DNA from 3 places in the Peribacillus sp. TE19612 genome. Region 1 is predicted to be linked to each of the others. Evidence: riboswitches for the same ligand, from Rfam matches in the RefSeq annotation. Region 1 holds a riboswitch; each other region holds the start of a gene.
The links. A riboswitch is a leader RNA that binds a small molecule or an ion and turns the genes downstream of it on or off. The one in region 1 is predicted to bind preQ1.

Region 1 (9,557 bases):
TTCAATGAATTATTAAAACCTGGTCATGTGGGACAATCCACTTACACTGGAACTCACTTAGAGTTTTCACCAGCTCCTGAAGGGGAAAATGCTGGTCATGACCACGGATCTTCTGATACTGAAGAACATGATTCCAAGGATTCACACAAGGAACATTCAGAACACAGCAACATGAATCATGATCACTAAGAATTAATTTTCGTTCGATAAAACAACTAGGTTTACAAGATAAGGAATATTTTCCTGAAAGGAGTCACAAAAGTATGGATTACTTTGATCGATTTGCCGTACCTCATCCAAGTCCTGCGATTTATGCATCCATGGTTGCGATTGGTTTAACCATGATTGCGGTTGTTGCCGGAATTACCTATTTTAAAAAATGGGGTTACTTATGGCGTGAGTGGTTAACAACGGTTGACCATAAACGTATTGGTATCATGTACATTTTGGCAGCACTGCTTATGCTCTTCCGTGGTGGCGTCGATGCTCTTATGATGCGTGCTCAAACGGCTATTCCAGATAACGGTCTTTTGGATGGACAGCATTATAATGAGGTATTTACAACACACGGGGTCGTCATGATCCTGTTCATGGCTATGCCATTTATCATTGGGTTAATGAACATTGTTACACCATTACAAATTGGAGCGCGTGACGTAGCATTCCCACGTCTGAACGCAGTAAGCTTCTGGTTATTCTTCATGGGGGCAATGCTATTTAACATCTCTTTCGTAGTCGGTGGTTCCCCTGATGCAGGCTGGACATCTTACTTCCCGCTGGCAAGTAACGATTTCAGTGAATCAGTAGGCTCGAACTATTACGCGATTGCACTTCAAATAGCAGGTATCGGTACATTACTGACTGGTATCAACTTTATCGTAACAATCTTGAAAATGAGAGCACCTGGCATGAACTTAATGAAAATGCCAATGTTCACATGGTCTATCTTGATCACTAACTTCATTATCGTTTTCGCTTTCCCTGTATTGACAGTGGCACTTGCGTTGATGACAATGGATCGTCTATTCGGAACTCAATTCTTTACGATGGCCAATGGCGGTAGCGATATGCTTTGGGCTAACTTGTTCTGGGTTTGGGGACATCCTGAAGTTTATATAGTAATTCTTCCAGCTTTCGGTATTTACAGTGAAATCATTTCGACATTTGCACGTCGTAACCTGTACGGGTATAATTCGATGGTTATCTCCATGGTAGCTATTTCTACTCTGTCTTTCATTGTATGGGCTCACCATTTCTATACAATGGGTCACGGTGCGATGGTTAATGGTATCTTCTCGATTACCACGATGGCAATTGCCGTCCCGACTGGTGTTAAGATTTTCAACTGGTTGTTCACACTTTGGAAAGGTAAAATCGTATTTACCGTTCCAATGCTTTACTCTTTAGCTTTCATTCCGATTTTCACACTCGGTGGGGTAACAGGGGTAATGCTTGCAATGGCAAGTGCTGACTACCAATACCATAATACAATGTTCTTAGTAGCTCACTTCCACTACGTTTTAATCCCTGGTACTGTATTTGCCGTACTAGCTGGTTTCACGTATTGGTGGCCAAAAATGTTCGGTTTCATGTTGAGCGAAAAAATTGGGAAATGGTCGTTCTGGTTCATTACAATCGGCTTTAATGTAACCTTCTTCCCGATGTTCATCACTGGTTTAGATGGGCAGGCACGTCGTATGTATACGTACTCTGAATCAACAGGGTATGGTCCATTGAATATGCTCTCGTTCGTTGGAGCGATTGGCTTGGCAATAGGTTTTGCACTTATTGTGTACAATATCTATTGGAGCACTCGTTATGCGTCAAGAAATATTTCAAACGATCCATGGGATGCGCGTTCTCTAGAGTGGGCTACACATACTCCAATCCCTGAATATAACTTTGCAGTTGTGCCAACAGTTGATTCTACAGAAGCATTCTGGGATGCAAAGAAAAAAGGCTTTAAATTATTTGGCGGTAAAGTAGAAAAGATCCATATGCCAAATAACAGTGGTGTGCCGTTTATCATGAGCTGTATCTTCTTCGTTTGGGGCTTTGCGATGGTATTCAGCATGTGGATCATTGCAATCATTGCAACGATCGGTATCTTTGCTTGTATGATTCACCGTTCATTCGAAAAAGATCACGGACGTTATATCTCTGTTGAAGAGATCGAAGAAACTGAAAATAAATTGCGAGGTGCTAAGTAATGAAAATAGATAACTCGCTGCCACTAGAATATAGCACGGAAGAAAATCGCTTAAAGATTTTTGGATTCTGGATTTTCCTAGGAGCAGAAATAGCTCTTTTCGCTACACTGTTCGCCACTTATTTTGTATTAGTTGATGGAACTGGAAATGGTCCAACAGGGGAACATCTTTTTAAACTCCCAACCCTGATGTTTCAAACAATCTTTCTTTTAACCAGTAGTTTTACCATTGGTCTTGGAATCAATGCAATGAGACTTGGAAGGCAGAAAGCAACGATTGGTTTCTTCATCATCACCCTTATTCTTGGTTTAGGCTTCTTGGGAGTCGAAATTTATGAATTCGTGGAGTATGTACATGAAGGAGCAACCATTCAAACAAGTGCTTTCTTATCTAGTTTGTTTACATTACTAGGTACGCATGGAGCTCACGTTACACTTGGTTTATTCTGGGGAACCTTCATCATCATGCAGATCAAAAAGCGCGGTATGACTCCAGAAACAACAAACAAGGCTTTCATCTTTTCACTTTACTGGCATTTCTTGGACGTTGTCTGGATTTTCATCTTCAGTTTCGTCTACCTGAAAGGAATGATGTAATATGAAAGAATTATTCCCACGGGGCCAAGTTATGGGATTTGCCTTTTCACTAGTCCTGACTTTGGTCGCACTATCAGTTATTATGTTTGATCTCTCACTGAAAATGGCTATGATCATCCTTCTTGTTACAGCTTTCATGCAAGCTGCACTTCAATTAGTTATGTTCATGCACGCAGGTGAGTCTGAAGATAAGGCATCGATTTATACAAACGTTTATTACGGATTGTTCGTTGCATTGGTTACAATTTTCGGTACAATGCTAACAATGATTTGGGGATATCAATAATCGATTCCGGAAAAACTGGGCGTCTTGATGACGCCCAGTTTTTTTGATTTTTATACCGTTCTATCCATTTCACTCATGGAAGTTTGTTAACAAGGATGTGATCGAAACCATATTGTTTAGTATAACCATTTCGCAATATTATATTTACACTTTCGAAGCGCGCCCGTGCGTTTAAGTGAAATGTTTTACTAAAGTGAAACGTTAATAGAACGGACACATCTACTAAGAAAAACAGTCAGCAACTTTTGATATAATAAGTTATATAAGAATTAATTTATAAATGTAGCGGAGATGATGAATTGACTTTGCCGGTTTTGATTTTGACAATTATCTTAAGTTTGTTAAAAATATTGGTTTCCTGTCTTCCAACCGATGCAGTTAATTGGATTATCAGCAAATTTAAAATACACGCAGAAATTAGTGGCGGGAATGCGATCGTAACCTTTGACGGAAAACGTTTGGAAGGTGAAAAAAAAATTCAAGTTATTAATTATTTTAATAACGCTAGGTTTTTGAAGAAAAATCATATATTCCCAGGGAACGAGCAATTGTTTTTACATCCAGAGAACAGCGGGACTCCATTGGTCATTGATACTAAAAGAGGCAAAAAGGATGTTAGGTTATTTGTATATATTTACAGCGACCGCGTGGATGTAGTTAAACAGTACAAGAAGAAGCTCATTTCTTATAGTCTGTTTTCCGATAGCCTCCAAGAACGTTCCATCCCATTAATAAGAAATTTAGTTTAATAGAACATTAAAAAGACGGTCCTTAAAAGACCGTCTTTGAGTTTGCAAACAAAAGGGTTCTAACTAAATTTTAAAACAAAGTTGATTGGAACGGAAGATGCGAGACTCCTGCGGGAAAAGCGAGTCCAAGGGAGACCCCGCAGGCGCAAAGGCGCCGAGGAGGCTCCTGATCGCCCGCGGAAAGCGAGTGCCTGGAAGTGGAAATTAACGGTTAAATTGTCTACAGCTGAGACGCGCCTTTAAAAGACCGTCTTTTTAAAAGACTTTTTTTATATAATCTCATTTCAATTGGATATTTTTTTCATAATAAAAAATTCTAGTACACAAACTGACATCTTAATTTTAGTGTCTTTTGAATAAAAAATAATTAAAAGTGTTTTTAAGCAGGAGGGAATTGCTGCAAGAGGGTCGTTAATCGTGCATATGAAAAGTATTTTGGATAGTATTTAAGGTAAAAAAAAGCAGGTATCTATTGCGATGCCTGCTTTTTTATGCTTTCCATTGTTTTTCAACTTGATGAAGGGCTTGTTGTAAAATTACTTCATGATCAGTACCCGGTTTAGCAAGGACGTTAGTTTGATAAGATTTTCCTTGGAAATCAACTGTTACTGTAACTTTTACCATTATGCATCTTTCCTTTCCAGATTCAGAATTAAATGAGGTGGTTGTACCTATTTCTTTTATACCCGTGGCAGAAGGATAATCAAACATTTCAAAAGCAGTAAATCGAGAAAGTTAATATTCAAAATTATCTGATATTTTTTAGGAGGTGTCAACACTTTTTTTTGACCTACTCTATTTTCCGGTTAAATAAAAAACGACCTGGCTTATATACATGACAGCCAGGTCGTTTTTATTATACGAACTATATTTATATTTTAGTTAAAATAATACCGATTAATGCTGCAAGAACACCGGCAATTTGATAGGTTTTTAGTTTTTCCTTGAATATATAACATCCAGCGAATACGACAACCAAACAGTTCAGGCTGACGACAGGGAAAATGATGCTTGCGATGCCGGTGTTCAACGCAAAGAAATAACATCCATAGCCCATCATGCTTAAAAAGCCTACTAAGGAACCGATTTTGACTTCCTTTAGCTTGATTTTTTCTTTTTTAAAGGCTAGAGCCGAAAGAAGATAAAGCATTCCGCCTCCATACATTGATACAAGGATATCAAGGGAGTTTAAATGAAGACGTGTTGATGTCGTCATAAGAATGCCGAGCACACCAAAAGATAAGATGGAGAGTAATGTGTGCATCATCCATGGGACATATTGATGATTACCTTTTGCATTAGGTGTATATTGGATGACTAATGTAGCGATAAACATGCAGGCGATTCCACTCCACTGCAAGGAAGAAATATGTTCGTGAAAAATTAAAGCTGCACAGAGAATGGGGAATATGGCATTCGCTGCGATTAATGGAGATGTCAAGCTTGCCGGACCCTTTTCAAAGGCGCTTGCCATCTGGATGTTACCATTGGCGTTCAGTACACCAATTGCTGCACCAAGCATGATGGACAGCCAGTTCAGCTGCAAACCATCCATTAATACTCCATAAACAATGGACAAAATAAATGCTGAAAAATAAAAGAAAAATTGGATATGTATCTTGGAATACCCTTTTCCGCTGCTCCATTTAAAAATGCTGTTATTGATTCCGAAGCATAAACTCGTGATGAGTGCTGCAAAAATCCACATTGACTTAATCTCTTCCTTCGTGTAGGATAAACTTCTTCTACATTTTAAGCTGAATGCCATCAAGAATCAAACCAAATTTAAAATGTATGATTGACAGATTAGATTATTTTTTCTATATTTACTATGACAATTTTAAAATATTTCCCGATATACGGGAGAGGTTCATAGCATCACCCTCTTAAAAAAACTATGGCTTTGATATTTTTCGCGAATCAACCATATCTTTGAGGAGATATGGTTTTTGTTATATAGAGGCCCATTTTATGAATCTCCCTGAAATGTGGGATTAGGAGGACTTTTCATGTCTGGAAGAAAAGAAGAAGAATTAAAAAAAGATATCACACTGCTTGGGAATCAAGGAACAAAATATACATTCGACTATGCTCCTGAAATCCTTGAATCATTCGATAACAAGCATCCGAACCGGGATTATTTCGTCAAATTCAATTGCCCGGAATTCACTAGTTTATGTCCGATCACGGGCCAGCCGGACTTTGCTACCATTTACATCAGCTATATTCCCAGTGTGAAAATGGTGGAAAGCAAGTCTTTGAAACTTTATTTATTCAGCTTCCGCAATCATGGTGATTTCCATGAAGACTGCATGAACATCATCATGAATGATTTAATCGAATTGATGGACCCTAAATATATTGAAGTATGGGGCAAGTTTACGCCAAGGGGCGGAATTTCCATCGACCCTTACACGAATTATGGGAAACCAGGTACGAAGTATGAGGAAATGGCGAATTACCGCTTGATGAATCATGACTTATACCCGGAAACCGTGGATAATCGCTAAAGAATGGAGAGACAATGGGCATATGCCCGTTGTCTTTTTTTTTGATTTCGATCAGTGGTTCTGTCATTCTGTCCTTTTTAAAAGTACAAATGTCCTCCTATAATGGAATTTCCACTTGATTGTTTCGAGAAAAAGCGTAATAATAGGGAGAGTTAATTTTGACAGAATATTTACGAAAATAGGGGATGTCGAGATGAAAGTTGCAAAGTTTGGTGGAAGTTCACTTGCGTCAGGTGAACAGTTGAGGAAGGTATTCGAAATTGTTGTTTCTGATCCAGAGAGGAAGATTGTGGTCGTTTCCGCTCCAGGAAAACGCAATTCCGATGATATAAAGGTGACGGATTTATTGATTGAAGCTGCGGAACAGCAGCTGTGCGGGGATAACGGAGAGCATTTGATAGAAGATGTTGTATCCCGCTATGCGAGCATTGCTGAAGAGTTGGATATATCCGAGAGTGTCATCACAGGGATTCATGAAAATTTAATGGCACTGCTGCATGCAGATCAATCTAACCCGAAGCGCTATCTGGATGCCTTGAAGGCCGGTGGCGAGGATAATAATGCGAAGCTGGTCGCAGGTTATTTCCATAGCCTTGGAGTGGAGGCGCAGTATATCAATCCGAAGAAGGCAGGCTTGATCGTAACGGATGAAGGTGGATTTACCAGGGTGCTGCCAGAGTCTTATGATCGGTTATATGCTCTGCGTGATGAGCCAGGAATCGTTGTATTTCCAGGATTCTTCGGATATACGTTAGATGGTGATGTGTTAACCTTCTCAAGAAGCGGTTCCGATATTACGGGTTCGATTCTTGCTAATGGGGTCAAGGCTGATTTGTATGAGAACTTTACGGACGTGGATGCCGTTTATGCGGTGAATCCAAATGTGGTTTCCAATCCGAAGGGAATCCGGGAACTAACCTATCGTGAGATGCGTGAGCTTTCTTATGCAGGTTTCTCGGTATTTCATGATGAGGCGCTGATTCCTGCATTCCGTGCGGGAATACCTGTCCATATCCAGAATACGAACAATCCGGCGGCACAAGGGACCCGCATTGTGAATACACGGGATAATACGAACGGGCCGGTTATTGGGATTGCGAGTGATAAAGGATTTTGCAGTATTTACATTAGCAAATATTTGATGAACCGGGAAGTTGGTTTTGGCCGGAAACTGCTGCACATCCTCGAGGATTATGGAGTTTCATATGAGCATATTCCATCAGGCATCGATGATGTGACGCTTATTCTTAGGCAGGACCAGATGAAAGGGGATGCCGAGAAGAAAATCATTTCCCGAATCAAGAAAGAGCTTCACGCCGATGAAGTGAATGTGGAGCATGATCTTGCCTTGATCATGGTTGTAGGGGAAGGAATGCGCCATAATGTCGGTACAACGGCAAGAGCGTCAAAAGCCTTGGCCGAAGCAAAGGTGAATATTGAGATGATCAACCAGGGCTCTTCGGAGGTAAGCATGATGTTCGGTGTGAAAGGGCACAACGAAGAGACGGCAATTCAGGCATTATATCACGAGTTCTTTTGAGTATGAGCGTTTAGGGACCTCCTTTTAGAAGGGGGTTTTTTGCGATTAATCTTTTAATCACTAAACATACCTTTTTATCTGGTTCTTTATGGTAGTGGCAATGACCGTGTGGGGATAATCATTACAAGCTAACAGACGCGCTGCAGGGTTCAGTGCGTCTGTTTTAATTTAATACCCATATGACAAGTGGCAAATGCAATTGGAGGAGATCGGAGTTGACGCTCTTGAAGCGGATAAAAAGGGGCGGCCAACCTCATACATAACTTACACCAAATTATAAATGATCTTGCTGAATAAAATCATGTTTAGAAAGCATCCTTATCACCTAGTTAAATACTTCTATATAATCCAAAAAAAGAATGTAGGAATAAGTTCTATCTATATGTGATTGGAGTGTAAGGCACGAGGCTCCTGCGGGAAAAGCGCGTCTAGAGACACCGCAGGCGTAAGCCGAGGGCGGACCGCCCGCAGAAAGCGAGTGCCTGGAGGGGAAATCAACGTTCAAATTGTAAAAGCATAAAAAAACTGTAGAAAACCCGGTTTTCATCGAGTTTGTCTACAGTCTGAGACTCCAACTGGAAGGTTGGAGGCTTTCCTTTTATGTTAGTCCATAATGGTCAGGAGCTGATCGATCGCGTTCCTTGGACGCGGGGCAGGGATCATATCGGGATAGCCAACGTGAAGGCTGCCGACGATCTTCTCGCCTGGTTTCACGCCCAAAGCTTCACGAAACTCGATGCTGTGTATCATGCCGTATGTTTCCCATATCATCCCGATTCCCTGTTCCCAAGCAAGCAGGCTGAAATTCTGGATCAAGGCACTTGTAGCCGCATAATCTTCTTCACGTGTCATGGGATTCGGATTCTCTTCCATGATCACTGCGACAAACATCGGTACACCTATGAGTTTATTATATCCTCGCTGTCCGGCTGATTTTTTCTTTTCAGGGTCCTTCTCTTTGCCTTCCATGAATGCACGTGTTGCTTCTGCGAGTTTTAAACGGCTATCACCATGCACCACGACGAAGCGCCATGGCTGGGTCATTTTATGGTTCGGTGCCCATGTCGAAGTTTCCAATAATGATTGGATGGTATCAATAGGAACAGGAATGTCCTTAAATCGTTTGATGCTGCGCCGTTCTTTAATGATATCTTCTAGTTTCATGATCATCCTGCTCCTTTAATCATATATGTAAGTTAATAGTTGAAAAAAATAATCCCCGGCTGCCTAATATGCTTCCAATGTGAATAAATTACTTGAATAAAGAGGGGGCAATATTCTAGTGACTTGCATTCGCTAATGAGCATATAATTTTACTAGGCACAGAGAAGCCGGGGCGACATTGTATCTATGTACAATATCAAAAGGGTACGATAAGAGAATATCGTAATTGCTTATCAAATTTCAGAGATCGATAATGAAATTGAAAATCATTATCAATTAGAATTTTCGCTTATTTCCTGTTATTTGTCAAGGGTATTTATAAAAAAAATTCAAGATATTTACCAATGCTTTAAAACAGTTAAAATCTTTTAAAAAATCTGTATAAAAATGTATAATGAGAGGATGAAAAGATGCTATTTACATACGGAGAATCGAAGGTGTCATAGATGAAAAAATTGTCCTCATTTCTTAAGCCATACTGGCTTTTGATCATTCTTGCTTT
Region 2 (5,463 bases), on a different contig from region 1:
AAAACTCCGAAGGTTTTTTGACTCAGATCCCTTTCCGCTTATCGAAAATGGACAAATCATTTACAAAAGCTTAGCAAGGGCCAGAATCTCCATCGATGTTTTATTATCGGAATTAAGAAAAGAAAAAGTCGAAGATATTCAAAAAGTATCCCTCGCGCTATGGGAACCGGGCGGTACCATTTCATTGTTTTTAGATCCCCAATATGAAGCAGTAACCCCAGCAGATATGCACCTGGCAACAAATGCCTTCACTTTTCCTAAAACGATTATTAAAGAGGGAATGATTGATTCTAAAGAATTGAACCGGGGCGGTAAAGACGAAGCATGGCTGAAAAACAAAATCAAAATAACATATAATGCCGACGTGAATGATATTTTATTGGCAACTCTTGATAATAACGATACCTTAAAGGTCTTTTTCTACAAATAGATGCGCAGCCAAAACAAAAACCCCTCAAGTATAGTGTAAAGCCTACTTACGACTGTAGGCTTTTTACACGTTCAACTTAAAGGGGATCAAAAATATCGCTTATTACTCCGACCAATTCAGTGTATTCAAGAACTTATACACATCTTCATACACCTGTTCACGTTCCTTGCCCAATGTGATAATATGGCCAGACTTTTCATACCAAATCAAGTGTTTATGCTGTGTATCGACTTCATTGAAAATCGCTGTAGCACTCTCCGTATAGTCCGGATCATCCAAACGACCTTGCAGAACAAGAGTTGGTGATGTGATTAAATCTAAATTTTCACCTGTCTCATTTATAATGTTCAACACATCTTTTAGTTGAGGCATAGGCTCTTCTTCAAGCAGCTTCACTTCTGCAGCAATTTGGTCTGCATCTTTGCCCTCAAACTTCTTATACGCCTGTGCATAATTGAGCAAGCGGTTCTTTTGCCGATCGATACTTTTTCCTTGCGTCGGAGCGCACATTGAAACTACCCCTTTTACAGGCAATTCAATTCCCACTTTTAATGAAAACACTCCCCCTAAAGAAATTCCTACAACTGCAATTTCCTCATAGCCTTCTTCTTTTAGGAAATTATAGCCATTAACTACATCTCCCCACCATTCCTTTGGACCAGTTTTAGCAAGTTCCTCGGCTGATACTCCGTGCCCACTATAAAGAGGTCCGTGGCAAGTATAGTCGAGATCATTTAAGTACTTCCCTAATTTCTTCATATCTCCTGTACTTCCGGTAAACCCGTGAAGCAGAAGAACTGCTCTCTTTCCACCTATATATGTGAATGACTCAGGTGCTTTCACTTTCATCTATCTAGGACCTTCTTTCTTTGCTCTTGTTGATAAATAGAATCTAAATGATTTTCGAAAAAAAATCAATTAATACCCCTTGAGTAGTGATTCTTCTATCCTATTCCGTATTTTCATTAAAACAATTAAATCATGTATATAGTATCCTTACCACACTCTTCACAACTCATCCGTTCCGAAGCACATTTTACTATGATTAAATTTATTTAGCAATCGTCATTTAACCATTTTTTTTAAGAAAAGTAAAATGCACCTTGTGATACGATGTACAACGTAATACACTTTAAAAATGAAAAGGAGGAGATTTTATATGGATAAAGAATTAATGAAGGGAAGCATTGACCTCCTTTTGCTTTCACTTCTTTCACAAAAAAAGCTTTACGGCTATGAAATAACCAAAATCCTGAAGCAAATGAGCAAGGGCAACTATGAAATAAGTGAAGGCACCCTCTACCCTGCCCTTAAACGATTAGAAAAAAAAGAATTCATAAAAGGACATTGGAAAGAGTCCGAATCAGGCCGAAGGAAATATTATCATGTCACCGAAAATGGACAAACCGAACTTGAGCGGAAACGCGAATGCTTTTTCTTCCTGGAAAAATTAGTTCGAAAAAGCGCAGAGCAATTCTAAACCAAATAAAAAGCTTCCTGCACCCATTAATGGAACGGCCCAGGGAGCTTTTTTTGCTGTTTTACTCGTGAATTCATGCGGCACTCGTGAGTTTGGACTGTTTACTCGTGAATTTTGTACTTTTACTCGTGAGTTTCGCACTTTTACTCGTGAGTTTCGCACTTTTACTCGTGAGTTTTGCTGTTATACTCGTGAGTTTCGCACTTTTACACGTGAATTCGTACTGCACACTTAGTTTGCACTGTTTAATCGTGAGTTTTTCACGTTTACTCGCGAGTTTCGCACTTTTACTCGTGAGTTTTGCTGTTTTACTCGTGAGTTTCGCACTTTTACACGTGAATTCGTACTGCACACTTAGTTTGCACTGTTTACTCGTGAGTTACTTCAATCACGAAAAAAAAGGACCTAATCAGGTCCTTTTTTTGTCTATTCCTTTATGCTTACGATAATTGGCGCAGGAAAGCTTCATGCATTCCCCTTGTACATGCGGACCATATTTTTCACGAAAGGCCTCGAGGCAATAGCATTTTTCTTCTTCTTTTTTGGTTCCATCCATCGAGTGCATCCCTCCTAGCATTTAACTGGAGACTACACGTTTCTCCAGTTCTACGTTGATTCGTCCCAACAATACGGCACCAATGGACTGAATGATCGTTTTAACGATGATTTGGCCGATGACCGCAGCTGGTACTGCTTCCCATGGCAATATATTGGCACCCAGAGGACTTAGGCCAATCACGACAAATATTACTGAATCGAAAAATCCTCCAACGATCCCGCTGTAAAACACCCTCCAACTCATCGGGAGCTTTAAACGGGTATAAATTTCCGTATCCGCTGTTTCTGCGACCACGAAGGATAATGCGGAAGCAAACACAATCAGTAACGTATCTCCTAATAAAAATGATACACATGCAGATAAAATAAGTGCAGTGACGATGCATATATAGGTCTTCGCACGGCCGAATTTATTCTGGACCAGATCTCGGAAGATGAAGGTTCCCCCGATGAGCAATGTCCCCATCGGGATGATGAACATGCCAAAATGTAATGGCGCAAAAGCTGCTGTAACCACATTCGCCGTGATGATGGATACTAAATACAATAAAATTCTTAACATTTCTTAATTCTCCTTATACAGAAAAAACAGCACCCTAAGAATGAGCCCTGTTCTCCTTAGTTTTTTTGAGAGGGTAGCTAGAACCTCTTCCGCCCGGGCGGATTATCATTTTCCTTATTCATCGTAGCTTGAAAGCGGTTGGAAATCAAGAAGTTTCCATACCGTCGATTTTAGTATGTATTCGCTGATACCGATTGATTTAGCCATTTACTTCAATGGCCCTGTTTCCCCCTTTTGCCGATTTCTGTCGCATAAAACTGCTTGACCGTCTGTATACAAAAGCCGAAAATCAAAGATAGAGTCTTGTACCTTATTTGGCGAGGAGAAAAAGAATGATCAAAAAAACTACGTTTGTCTATCCTATTTATATCGCAACCACACCAGAGAAGCTTTGGGAAGCCTTGACGAGTGGTGAAGTCACGAAGAAATACCACTTCGGATTACAAGTACAGTCTGACTGGCAAGAAGGGTCAGCCGTTAAATATTTGCTGGAAGATGGGCGGATTATCGATCATGGGCATGTACTTAAATGCGAGCCGTTGCACCTGCTCTCGTTTACATGGATCATGGCAGGAGACGAAACACCTCGCGAGCAGCCTACACGGGTCACTTTTGAATTACAGAAAATGGACGATTCGACTGTGAAGTTAATTCTTAGGCATGAGGAGCTATTGGAGACGGATTTCGTATATGATGACAACACCTTTGAAGGCTTGAATAATGGATGGCCAGCCCTTTTAAGTAACCTGAAGAGCTTGCTTGAAACTGGACGGACCCTCCCGCCCATATCAGTAGACTGGAATAATTAAACGGAAACTATAAAAACACATTGAAAGAGAGTTGAGTTAATAATGGATACCCAAATAATCACGAAATTTAAGATAATCAAGCCAGCTAATGAAGTGTTTGAAGCCATTGTGAATCCTGAAAAAATCGGGAATTTCTGGTTCTCATCAAGTTCGGAAAGATGGGAAAAAGACAGGACGCCTACATTGAGATACAACGAATACGATGCTGAAGTGGTCATTCATGTATTGGAAGTAGAGGAAAATAGGAAAATCGTGTTTGCATGGGGCGGAAATGATCAAGAAACGATTGTTACCATTACACTAAAAAAGTTGGATAAAACGAGTACGATCATTGAAGTGAACGAATCTGGATTGAGTGAAGACGACCCTGAAATAATAAACAAAATGATCGGACAAAAAGAAGGTTGGGTATATACATTAACCTGTTTAAAGGGTTATTTAGAAAATGGCGTTACTACTTTGAGAGCATCATTAGTTTTTTAATAAATTGCATAAACCCTCAATAAACTGGGGGTTTATCCTTTGCAACACTGGTGAAACAAATGGCAAAATCCCACTTAAAAAACAGTACTTTTTCATTCGACCTAATAATTGACATTTTAAAATCAGTGAGCTATCATCCTAATTAACCAGTGGTCAATTAATAAGGAGGTGACAAGATGTCGCCAAGGAAATCGGCAGGTCAAGAATTATCCAGGGACATGGTTTTGAATGAAGCTAGAAACCTTTTTGCAGCGTTAGGGTATTCGAATGTCTCGATGAGGCAATTGGCTAAATCATTGGATTGCAGTCATGGAGCCATTTATTATCATTTTAAAAACAAGGCGGAAATATTTTATAGTTTAGTGAAAACGGATTTTTCCGTTTTAAATTCTTTAATCGATGATATCATCCTGTCGGAAAATGACCCTTCTGTAAAAATGGAAAAGATTTTATTGTGCTTCTTGGAGTTTGGTTTAACCCAACAGAATCATTATTCCATCATGTTTTTATCGAAGGAAAAAGAAATTCAGCAGTTACTTCAATTCGATTCTAATAAAACATACGAAAAGCTAATCCAGTCCTTGACGGATCTAACGGAAAACAAACTGAATCCTGCATCCATTTGGTCGATTTTTCTTTCTCTTCACGGATTCATAACTTTTTATATTAATTCTGAGCTATCTTATCAAGATGTAAAAGGTTTAGCCTATTTTCATGTAAAAAATATCACCAAGAACATCATATAATTTTTTCGGACACTATTGACCAATGGTCAATTAAACTTTGGAGGTTATGAAATGGTGAAGAAATTCCTTCATATTGAAGGACTTATGGTCCTTTTAGCGGTGATTTACATCTATTCGTTATATGAATTCAGCTGGTGGATTTTCCTTTTGTTGATTTTGTCCCCTGATGTTTCCATGCTGGCCTATCTGATCGATGATCGGATTGGAGCAAAGGTTTATAACGCATTCCATACTTATATCGTGTCCATCTTCATGATTTTGTTAGCCATATTCCTAAAGTCGGATGCATGGATGATGATTGGTTTAATTTGGACCGCACATATAGGAATGGATCGCTTATTTGGATATGGCCTTAAATACACATCATCCTTCAAAGCTACACACATGCAAAGGTT
Region 3 (9,557 bases), on a different contig from region 1:
TTCGAAATCCCCTTATACAACGCTAAAATTCATATGATATTTAGAAAAGGAGGGGCTGGATTGCCTGTTTATTGCTGAGCTTTCCAGCTTCCGTTTCTTCTTTTATCTCCTGCTCCGGATATTTGTCCATTTTTCTCGTTTTTAACGAGTCCTTGAACCCCGCCATAATACATGGGGGAAATCTTCTGAATGACTTCATATCCTGAATCTTCCAAGTCGGATATGGTTTCATCCGAATGCCTTGATTCTGTATAAATCTTCTTTCCATCAAAGACGAACCGATTACGGTCGACGATATCCTGCAATGAGCCTTCATTTTCTGTATAAGAATACAGAACCTGCATCAATACTTGCGGAATCCTATCACCGCCTGGTGAGCCGATCCCGATCGATTCCCGCCCAGGTTTCTTGAGAATGGTCGGAGCGGTGAAAGTTCTTGACCGTTTATATGCCTCTTGAGAGTTCAAGCCGGACCTGAAATTTTTCAATTGATCGTTAAGGAAAAATCCATTTGTATAATCCCCAGATCCGAAAAAGTTACTGAGCGTATTTGTTGTGGAAACGACAGTGCCATTTTTGTCCATTATCACAAAGTGTGTCGTACTTTCATGTTCTTCGGAACCATTCGATTCTTTATCTTCCCATTTTTCACTTTTTATCTTATTTTTAAGATTATCCAAGTGAATGGGGGAGAGCAATTTTTCCGCCTTGGAGTGACTTATTCCATCTCCAACATGGACGGTCCGATCTTGATAAGCAGTATCCGTGATGCCCCCCAAGACTTTCATATAAGCTGATTTGCTTGAAGAATCACCTAGGTTCATTTCCTCGGCTAGCTTTAACATTTCAAGAACGGTAATTCCTGAAAAGGGCGGAGGGGCGGTAAAAACATCATAACCGGCAAATGTTCCTTGGACCGGTTTCCGTTCTTTCACCTCATAGCGCTTTAAATCCATCAAGTCGATATCTGATTCCCTTTTAATATCCCGCGCAATTTCCCCTTTATAAAAACCATCAGGACCTTCCTGCTGGATCTCCTTCAATGTTTCAGCAAGTCTTTCCTGGACGAGGGTTTTGCCTGGTTCAATGGCATCACCATCAGGATAGAAAAGTGAAGTCGCATCGGAGGATATCCTTGGCTGGGCCGCTTCTAAGCGTGATGATAACGATTCGTCGACTTCAAATCCTTCTTCAGCCAAATCTATCGCCGGCTGAAGAAGGTCTGCCATTGGTACGCTCCCATACTTATCACTGATGACCTGCATTCCGGCCACTAAGCCAGGAATCCCTGTATCGTGTCTTGAACTTGGGTCTTCTGGGGAGGATTCACGATAATCGATAAATTCGGGTTCGCCGGATTCCGGGGCAATCAGCATACCTCCGCCGCCGCCCACGCCAGATCCATAAGGTTCGACTACACCTAATACATACGATACCGCAATGGCGGCATCAGCCGCCGTTCCGCCGTTTTCCAATATATCCATACCGACATCTATTGCGATTGGATTTGAAGAACTGACCCCATATGATTGTTCCGTTTTACTCTTTATCGGATCATTCGTGTCAGAAATAGGGGGTGTCTTCGAACATCCAGCAATATATATGAGCAAGCTTAGGGATATGAGCACTTTTCCCGTCATACGGTTAATCATCGGTTGTTCCCCCTTTTCGTTGAGCTTCTAAGTTGTGTATCTTCATTCTTCAAATAGTAGTGATAAAGCGTTCCTTACTGAATGGGTTGCATTTCCGGTTGTTTAGCTTGTACGGCCTTTTTGTCTTGTAGGGCCTTTTTCTCTTGTGCTGCTTTTTTCTCTAGTGCAGCTTTCTTTTCCATTGCTGCCTTTTCCTCTTGTTCACGCTGTGCCTTATGATCGATTACCTTCTTGTGATCCAAGGTAATCTCGATGCGATCCTCTTTTTTAGACCACTGGACTTTTTCACTCGTTTCCTTCGTCAACTGCCGGTAAACACGTGATTTGTCAATGGAAGAGGTAGCTGGCCTTGGTGTTGCTTCTTCAATTTGCAGCGGTACGACATCGATTGTAGCTTTTCCGTCTTCCGCTAAATGGTATTGAACCATGGCTGAATCCTTTGTGCGTGTCCAGCCTTGATCGAATATGAAATTTCCTAGACTATAGAAAATGATTCCATCCTTATAAACATCGAACGATTGAAGCACGTGGGGGTGATGCCCGATGATGATGTCAGCGCCCGCATCGATGATAGCTTTAGCCAAGTCTTTTTGCCGATCGGTTGTTGAGGTTGAATACTCTTGTCCCCAGTGCATATTCACCACAACCAAGTCTGCATTGCCTTGCTTGGCATTCCTTGCTTTGCCGATCATTTCAAATAATAAATCAGGATTGGAGTTCAATAGTCCGGCTTTATCATTTTTTGATACGGCATCCTTACCGTAAACATCTGTGAAGCCAAGTGTTGCAACACGTACGCCATTAACATCCGCATAGTCGATGCTGTTTTTTGCTTCCGCAGTGTTCGATCCAACACCGACATAGTGCATATCCTCACTTTTGAATTCATCAATCGTGTCAAGGAGTCCTTGTTCTTCATAGTCCATCATATGGTTATTTGCCAATGACACCACAGAGAAGCCAGCATCTTTAACGGCTTCCACACCACTAGTATTGGAGTTTAACCGGATGGGCGTATCTGCTTCCTTGTAGTTAGATACCTCTTCTTTTAAAGCGGTATGTTCATAATTCCCACTGACATAATCCGAATTGGCAAAATAGGGTTTTATATACCGGAAGAGGTATTCATACCCGTGCTTTTCCGTCACTTCTTCAACATAACGTCCCATCATCACATCACCGACCATTGTCATCGTCAATGGTTGATCGGATTTTGTTGCGACTGTTTTCACTTCCTCAGCCCGTCCCATCCAAGTGGTAATGACTAAAGCGATTAGTAATATAGGTAGTATGATTCCAGTGTATTTAAGATTTTTTTTCTTCGTGCGTTTAATAAAGATAAGTGTTTTTTCTTTTGCATTTAAAGTCCGTTTCATTTTTTGCACCTCAGAATAGGTAATACACGTTCATTAAACCGAAAGTTAAACCGGATAATAAAAGCGTGCTGCCAAGTGTCAATGGCATTCCTTGTCTTTGTATGGTATTCGCTATCAATCCAGGTACGATTATACCGATTCCCCGAAACTCGAATATTTCAAAGGGCATGACAGGGTAGACTAAGTCCAATAGGAGTTTCAAGCAAATCCCGGTCACCATCATGGCGGCGAATTTTCTTCTTCCATATAAAATCACCCATCTTGAAAGGCCGTGGGTGACGATTAAATAAGTTACGACACTAATGATCAAAATGGTCAGCATGATTTCCCATTGATCAAATACTAATGCCAAATAACCTGGCACGATAAGTCCTGCGGGTACGACACCCGTCTTTTCTGAAAATATAAGGCTAAGCGTTACTCCCAGTACTAGGGCTACATATAAATCCGATCCAAACATTAAGGTTCCTCCTACTTAACTTGCTTTTTGCTTTGTTTTAGATTTCATGAATGCTTCAATTAATGGTTCCGCTGCACCGTGAATATTCCCGACACCGTAGACGATGCGATTTTTCATCAATGGGCGGAGACGGGCCACGATTTCTTCAGTTGACCAGTTTTCTAAATCCCAATATTCTTTAGTATCCAATTTACCTTGCTCGAATACCCTTGTAATCGGTGATGTGGTTTCACCAATGGCAATGACGATTTCAGATTTTATGTAAGGCAATACATCTCTTGCAAACTGCTCAGTACGGTCCACACGATCGGCACGGCAATTCATGATGACGATAGGAGGTTCTGTGCTGTATCCGAACGTATTGACACGTTCCCATATGTTCAGCGTCGATGACGCATCATTTGCAGCAAAGCCATTGACAAAGAAAGTTGGCTGGATGGGATCTCCGAATTTGGTGATCCGCATGGCACCTGGATCGGGATGCGCATTCAACATGCCGCGAAAAGCCGTTTTTTCATCAATGCCCAATGCTTCAGCAACGGCCAAGGCCAGTGATGCATTATCAGGAAATACCATATAGTCGAATTCACGCAGGAACTCTTCCGATATTCTGGAGTTGTCTGCAACGATTACTTTTGTGTTGCGTTCTTTGGCAATTTGCTTGAAAAAGTCCAAATATTCACTTTCGATGGTTATTAAGTGACCATTATGGGGAATGGTAGCAGTGAAGGCTTCAGCAACCTCATCCAATGTCGGTCCCATGACATCCATATGGTCTTCCAATACATTCACGATGACCCCAATGTTTGCCTGGATCATTTTGTTTTGAAAGATTAGTTGATAGTCAGGCTGTACGGCCATGCACTCACAAACCAGTGCTTCCGTGCCTAAGTCGGCAACTTCTTTAACTACACGCCGTTGTTCTCCTATGTTGGGTCCTTCCGGGCGTCGTACAATCGGTTTTTCCTTGTCGGTAAACCAATAGATCATTCTTGCTGATGTTCCGGTTGTTTTACCTACTGTTTTGTATTTAGCTTCCTGGATCACACCTGTAATTAGACGCGTTACAGTCGATTTCCCTCGAATCCCATTCACATTCACACGTACCGGGATGGAGTCGAGACGCTTCTGATGGCGTTTTTGTTCAAAAATGCCATAGCCAAGCAAAAAGATCGCACAAATAAATATTGGTGCCATTTTTTAACCTCTCTTTTTTTCAAATATTTGAATTACTGAATACACACTACATGATTTTAAACTTAATAGGCAAGAGTCAATTATTCTATCGTAATATAGTTATCGTCAACTTTTTCAAATATATGTATATTAGAGTGTAATAGTATCTAATGGGATAAATTGTTTTATGAGTACAAAGATATGGCTGAAAATCGAGGGAATCGAGGTTTTATTTGCACTAAATTATGGAAAGTTTAATAAAAACCCATTTTGGTCAAAAGCAAAATAGTTTTATGAGTATTTGAACCTAATTCATAATGGCTATATTTGAATAATAATTAATTTTTAAAAGTGAGGTTTATTACAGTTTATTAATTGTTTATACCCATTGTTTGACATAAACGTTACAATTTTTATGCATTTGTCATTCAATGTGAAATATTGCATCTAACGACTCAATTAGTTGAACTCTTTTGAATATGGATAAAGATGAGTAAAAGAACACATCTCTTTTTTAAAAATATTTTTCGGTTTTTCCTTGGTAAATACCCGTGGGTCTATAATTGAACTTTTACCTAAAACATGAAATAAACTAAAGTTAACCCATTTCTTTTAAAAAATACCTAGTTTCTTCTATAGATATAGTGTTTATAGAAGAATGAAAAATAAAAAAGCTCAGAGGTATATCTGAGCTTTCGGCTTATATATTGTAAATGAATGTAATGGTCACGGATCTCCGTTAATCATGGAGAGATTTAACTTTTGTGGGTCTTGAGTTACAGCATGGGTAGCTGATAATGGAAGGAATCAGGTTAACTGGATTTCTTTCTGTCAGAAATCTCAAGGTTGGAGCCCTTTTTACCGCCATCAATCACATAAAGTCTAGGAGCTAATCTCCTTCTTTTTCCTTGATTGTCAGGATTCATCTTCATATAATTTTCGTATTCTTTGCGAAAGAATTCTTCGGTTTCCCGTTCCAGTGCTTTTCTTTCTTTAAAATCTGCGATGAATTTGAAAAAACGTTTCATATGAATTCCTCCTTATGGGGTTAAAAGGTCTTAGTTTAATAGTAACATATCGTTGGTGAAGTTTAACCTTTTTTTACAAATTTGGAGTGGAAAATATGTTTTTGTGTGAATAAAGTTGTGAATGGTTTGATTCGAGAGAAAGCATGCAATCGATATTTACTGAGCATATGGGCCCGTGCATGGTGTTGAAAGGAAAGGACAGGACAGGATTTTCAGGTATTGGAAGTAATCATTATTTAAGTTAAAATATTCCTTTAATTATATTCATTATACACTAAATATTCTGAAAACAAAGGAAAATATTCACTTCCAGCCGCTTTTGATAGATTTGCTTTTTTAATGGTTCATTATTGTGTATAGTTATATATTCCCCGAATATACGAAAATGAAACAACGCTTATAATAGGAGAAAAAAAGCAAGTTCCCGCATTCAAGTAGCGGGAACTTGCTAGTGTCATAATTGGAATTTCTTAACCTGTGCAGTCAGCAATTCCGCCGAAGATGCAAGTTCACTGGCATGATTCGTGATTTCATCCATCGAAGAGCTGGATTGCTGAGCGGAGGCTGAGACTTGTTCGATTCCTGCCGCGGACTCTTCAGAAACGGCAGCGATATCTTCGATAGCCTGATTGATTTTTTTGCTATTTGTGGAGATATAGTTCAATTCTTCGGTAATATGCTGTATTTTCATTTCCATATTCCCGACAGAGTGATTGATTGTTTCAAAGGTTCGGCCTGTGAGTGTGATCTGTTTCGTGCCTTCATCCACTTGAGTATAACCATCTTCCAGGGAGTGGACGACTGTTTTTGAACCCGTTTGAATGGCGGAGACAATATTGGTGATAACCCCAACGGAGTGTGTGACCTCTTCAGCGAGTTTCCGCACTTCATCGGCGACGACGGCAAAGCCCTTGCCATGTTCACCAGCACGAGCGGCCTCTATGGCTGCATTCAGCGCCAATAGATTGGTTTGATTGGATATATCTTTGATGACCTGCACAAGCTGCGAGATTTGCTGTGATTGAGAATCGAGCTCTTTCACTTGCTCTACGGCATTTTTGACAATCCCATCAATACTTTGCATCTGTTGGACCGAACTGCGCATTAAAGCGGTGCCGTCCTTGGTCAAGGAAAGGATTTCGGTTGAACTTCTAGCCACATCCGCTCCTTCCAGGTGGGCCAACTCGATCCTGCCAGTGAAATCATCCATCATGCGAACCATTTCGGCTGCCCGGCTGGCTTGTGACTCCGAACCTTCCGAAAGTTCATACATCGTAGACGCTATTTGCTTGCTGCCCTGCTGCACTTCATTTGCTGATTGATTCAGATCCTCGCTTTGGTTGGTAACGGATTGCGAAACAACGAGCATTTTTTCGATCGTATCACGAAGGTTTTTCTGCATTAGGTTGGCGGAGACCGTTAATTCGCCCAGTTCATCATATGACTTTTGCTCCAGGGGCTCATGATTCAGCTCTCCGTCAGCCACCATTTTCATCCTGTCCCTAATTTTAAGGAGGGGGGTGGTAATGAGGTTGGCAGTAACAAGCGCCAGCACAAGGCCGATAAGGACTGCTGCAATGGATAAGATGATACTTGTCGTCTTGACCGATTTCCCGCTTTCGATGACGGTTTTACCTGAAGCGACAATCAATTCCTCGCGTTTAGAAGCAAGCTCCTTGAAACCCTCCATTACTTCATTGCTGATTGGCGCCACTTCATTTTTGAGTATCTCTTTAGCGCGTTCTTCATTTCCTTTTTCATACTGGATAAATACCCGTTCTACAATCATCGTCCTCCAATCCACGCTCTTCTCGATCAATTCCTTTGTTTTATCAGAATCGCTTAAGGCTAGGAGTTCCTCCTGGATGACCTGGCTTTCTTCGGTATATTGTAAGAACCTTTCTTTATAACTCTCGTCGCCATATAGAATATAGGCCCGGACGAATGCGGTTCTTTGTGCTAGATTATATAGGAGCTTTTCGTCTTGGATAAGAAGCGGAAGTTCCCTTTCGATGATATCCTGGGAGTATGCCAGTGACTTGTTGCTGCTATAAATGTTGAATGCTCCTAAGATGACACATAAAGATATGATGAGTGAAAATGCCACCAATACCTTTGATTTAATGCTTTTCAAATTATTGGACCCCTTTATCGATATTTTATTCACTCTTTTTATCGTATTTTTAATGTGATTTTTAAGTAATGAAAAGTTAACCAAATTTTCCACCAGGTTTAATGTTCACTTTATATAAACATCTTGATTTCTTATCATTTTCAAGTTACTATTGACTTGGAAAAATATAATATTCCGCGTTAAGGCGGAAGAGGTTCTAGCTACCCTCTCAAAAAAACTAAGGAGAAACAGTGCTCTATTCTTAGGGTGCTGTTTTTTTCCGTAAAAAGGAGTTTTATAGAAATGAAGAAGAAAGAAAAGGCAGTGGTTGTGTTTAGCGGAGGGCAGGACAGTACGACGTGCCTGTTTTGGGCATTGGAGAGATTTGAGGAAGTGGAAGCGGTGACGTTCGATTATAATCAGCGGCATAGCTTGGAAATCGAATGCGCTCAAAACATTGCCAAGGAATTGGGCGTGAACCATCATATCCTTGACATGTCGCTGCTGAACCAACTGGCACCGAATGCATTGACAAGAAGTGATATCGCAGTGTCGGACGGAGAAGAAGGGGAGCTGCCGTCGACGTTCGTGCCAGGGAGGAATTTGCTGTTCCTTTCGTTTGCCGGAGTGCTGGCGAGCCAGATTGGCGCTAAACATATTGTCACAGGAGTCTGTGAAACGGATTTCAGCGGATATCCTGACTGCCGCGATGTATTCATTAAATCGTTGAATGTGACCTTAAACTTATCGATGGACCAGTCATTCGTGATTGATACGCCGCTAATGTGGCTTAATAAAGAGGAAACATGGGAGCTTGCTGACCAGCTTGGCGCGTTCGACTTTGTCCGCGAAAAGACCCTGACTTGCTATAACGGAATCATCTCCGATGGCTGTGGAGATTGTCCGGCATGTAATCTGCGGAAAAAAGGACTGGATGACTATGTAAGCAGACGGAAGGTGCTTTCATGATGTACGGTTTTAAGATAGTGGATAAACTCCAAAAAATAGATGAAGATATTCAGCGCAGCCAATTGAAGTATACAAACAAGAGGGTTCTCGTGAGTAAGGAATTCACCTTTGACGCGGCGCACCATCTGCATGACTATGAAGGGAAATGCAAGAACCTGCATGGCCACACGTATAAAGTCATTTTCGGATTGAGCGGGTATACGGATTCACGCGGGTTGATGATAGATTTTGGTGACATCAAGGATATATGGAAAAATGAAATCGAAATCCACCTGGATCATCGTTATTTGAATGAAACCCTGCCGCTCATGAATACAACAGCTGAAAATATGGTTGTCTGGATCTATGAAAAAATGGCCGAAGCCCTTTCATTAAAAGAATATGAGGGTGCTAGAGTCGAATTTGTTCGACTGTACGAAACGCCGACAAGCTATGCCGAAGCCAGACGGGAGTGGATGGAAAGTGAGTAAACTTCCGGTTATGGAAATCTTCGGGCCGACCATCCAAGGAGAGGGAATGGTCATTGGTCAAAAAACCATGTTCGTTCGGACGGCCGGCTGCGATTATTCATGTTCCTGGTGTGATTCCGCATTTACTTGGGATGGCACAGGTAAGGAAGATACCGTTCAGATGACTGCCGATGAAATATGGGATGAGCTGAAGCGAATTGGGGGTTCCAGTTTTTCCTTCGTGACGATATCTGGGGGAAACCCGGCCCTGCTGAAAAACCTAAACGGCTTGATAGCGATCTTACATGAAAATAAAATGAAAATTGGTGTAGAA

Region 2: linked by a shared signal. The riboswitch ahead of ACZ9AO_RS19910 (VUT family protein) and the one ahead of queF (preQ(1) synthase) in region 1 are both predicted to bind preQ1.
Region 3: linked by a shared signal. The riboswitch ahead of queC (7-cyano-7-deazaguanine synthase QueC) and the one ahead of queF (preQ(1) synthase) in region 1 are both predicted to bind preQ1.

The regions. Positions count from the first base shown of each region.
Region 1 is NZ_JBWCCL010000005.1:247,414-256,970, reverse strand. Features, by position in the region: gene qoxA (cytochrome aa3 quinol oxidase subunit II) at 1-189, shown strand, start outside; gene qoxB (cytochrome aa3 quinol oxidase subunit I) at 264-2,210, shown strand; gene qoxC (cytochrome aa3 quinol oxidase subunit III) at 2,210-2,806, shown strand; gene qoxD (cytochrome aa3 quinol oxidase subunit IV) at 2,808-3,092, shown strand; gene ACZ9AO_RS11340 (YfmQ family protein) at 3,392-3,841, shown strand; gene ACZ9AO_RS11335 (BA3454 family stress response protein) at 4,331-4,465, opposite strand; gene ACZ9AO_RS11330 (EamA family transporter) at 4,713-5,549, opposite strand; PreQ1 riboswitch class I at 5,701-5,746, shown strand; gene queF (preQ(1) synthase) at 5,851-6,351, shown strand; gene ACZ9AO_RS11320 (aspartate kinase) at 6,545-7,891, shown strand; gene ACZ9AO_RS11315 (nitroreductase family protein) at 8,495-9,055, opposite strand; gene ACZ9AO_RS11310 (ABC transporter ATP-binding protein) at 9,502-9,557, shown strand, end outside.
Region 2 is NZ_JBWCCL010000012.1:43,378-48,840, reverse strand. Features, by position in the region: gene ACZ9AO_RS19930 (DUF421 domain-containing protein) at 1-430, shown strand, start outside; gene ACZ9AO_RS19925 (alpha/beta hydrolase) at 533-1,279, opposite strand; gene ACZ9AO_RS19920 (PadR family transcriptional regulator) at 1,590-1,910, shown strand; gene ACZ9AO_RS19915 (hypothetical protein) at 2,320-2,466, opposite strand; gene ACZ9AO_RS19910 (VUT family protein) at 2,488-3,030, opposite strand; PreQ1 riboswitch class I at 3,081-3,123, opposite strand; gene ACZ9AO_RS19905 (SRPBCC family protein) at 3,363-3,839, shown strand; gene ACZ9AO_RS19900 (SRPBCC family protein) at 3,882-4,322, shown strand; gene ACZ9AO_RS19895 (TetR/AcrR family transcriptional regulator) at 4,499-5,068, shown strand; gene ACZ9AO_RS19890 (DUF4260 domain-containing protein) at 5,120-5,463, shown strand, end outside.
Region 3 is NZ_JBWCCL010000012.1:33,365-42,921, forward strand. Features, by position in the region: gene ACZ9AO_RS19845 (gamma-glutamyltransferase family protein) at 69-1,652, opposite strand; gene ACZ9AO_RS19850 (CapA family protein) at 1,727-3,028, opposite strand; gene pgsC (poly-gamma-glutamate biosynthesis protein PgsC) at 3,039-3,488, opposite strand; gene pgsB (poly-gamma-glutamate synthase PgsB) at 3,504-4,685, opposite strand; gene ACZ9AO_RS19865 (hypothetical protein) at 5,477-5,692, opposite strand; gene ACZ9AO_RS19870 (methyl-accepting chemotaxis protein) at 6,147-7,826, opposite strand; PreQ1 riboswitch class I at 8,011-8,053, shown strand; gene queC (7-cyano-7-deazaguanine synthase QueC) at 8,109-8,774, shown strand; gene queD (6-carboxytetrahydropterin synthase QueD) at 8,774-9,244, shown strand; gene queE (7-carboxy-7-deazaguanine synthase QueE) at 9,237-9,557, shown strand, end outside.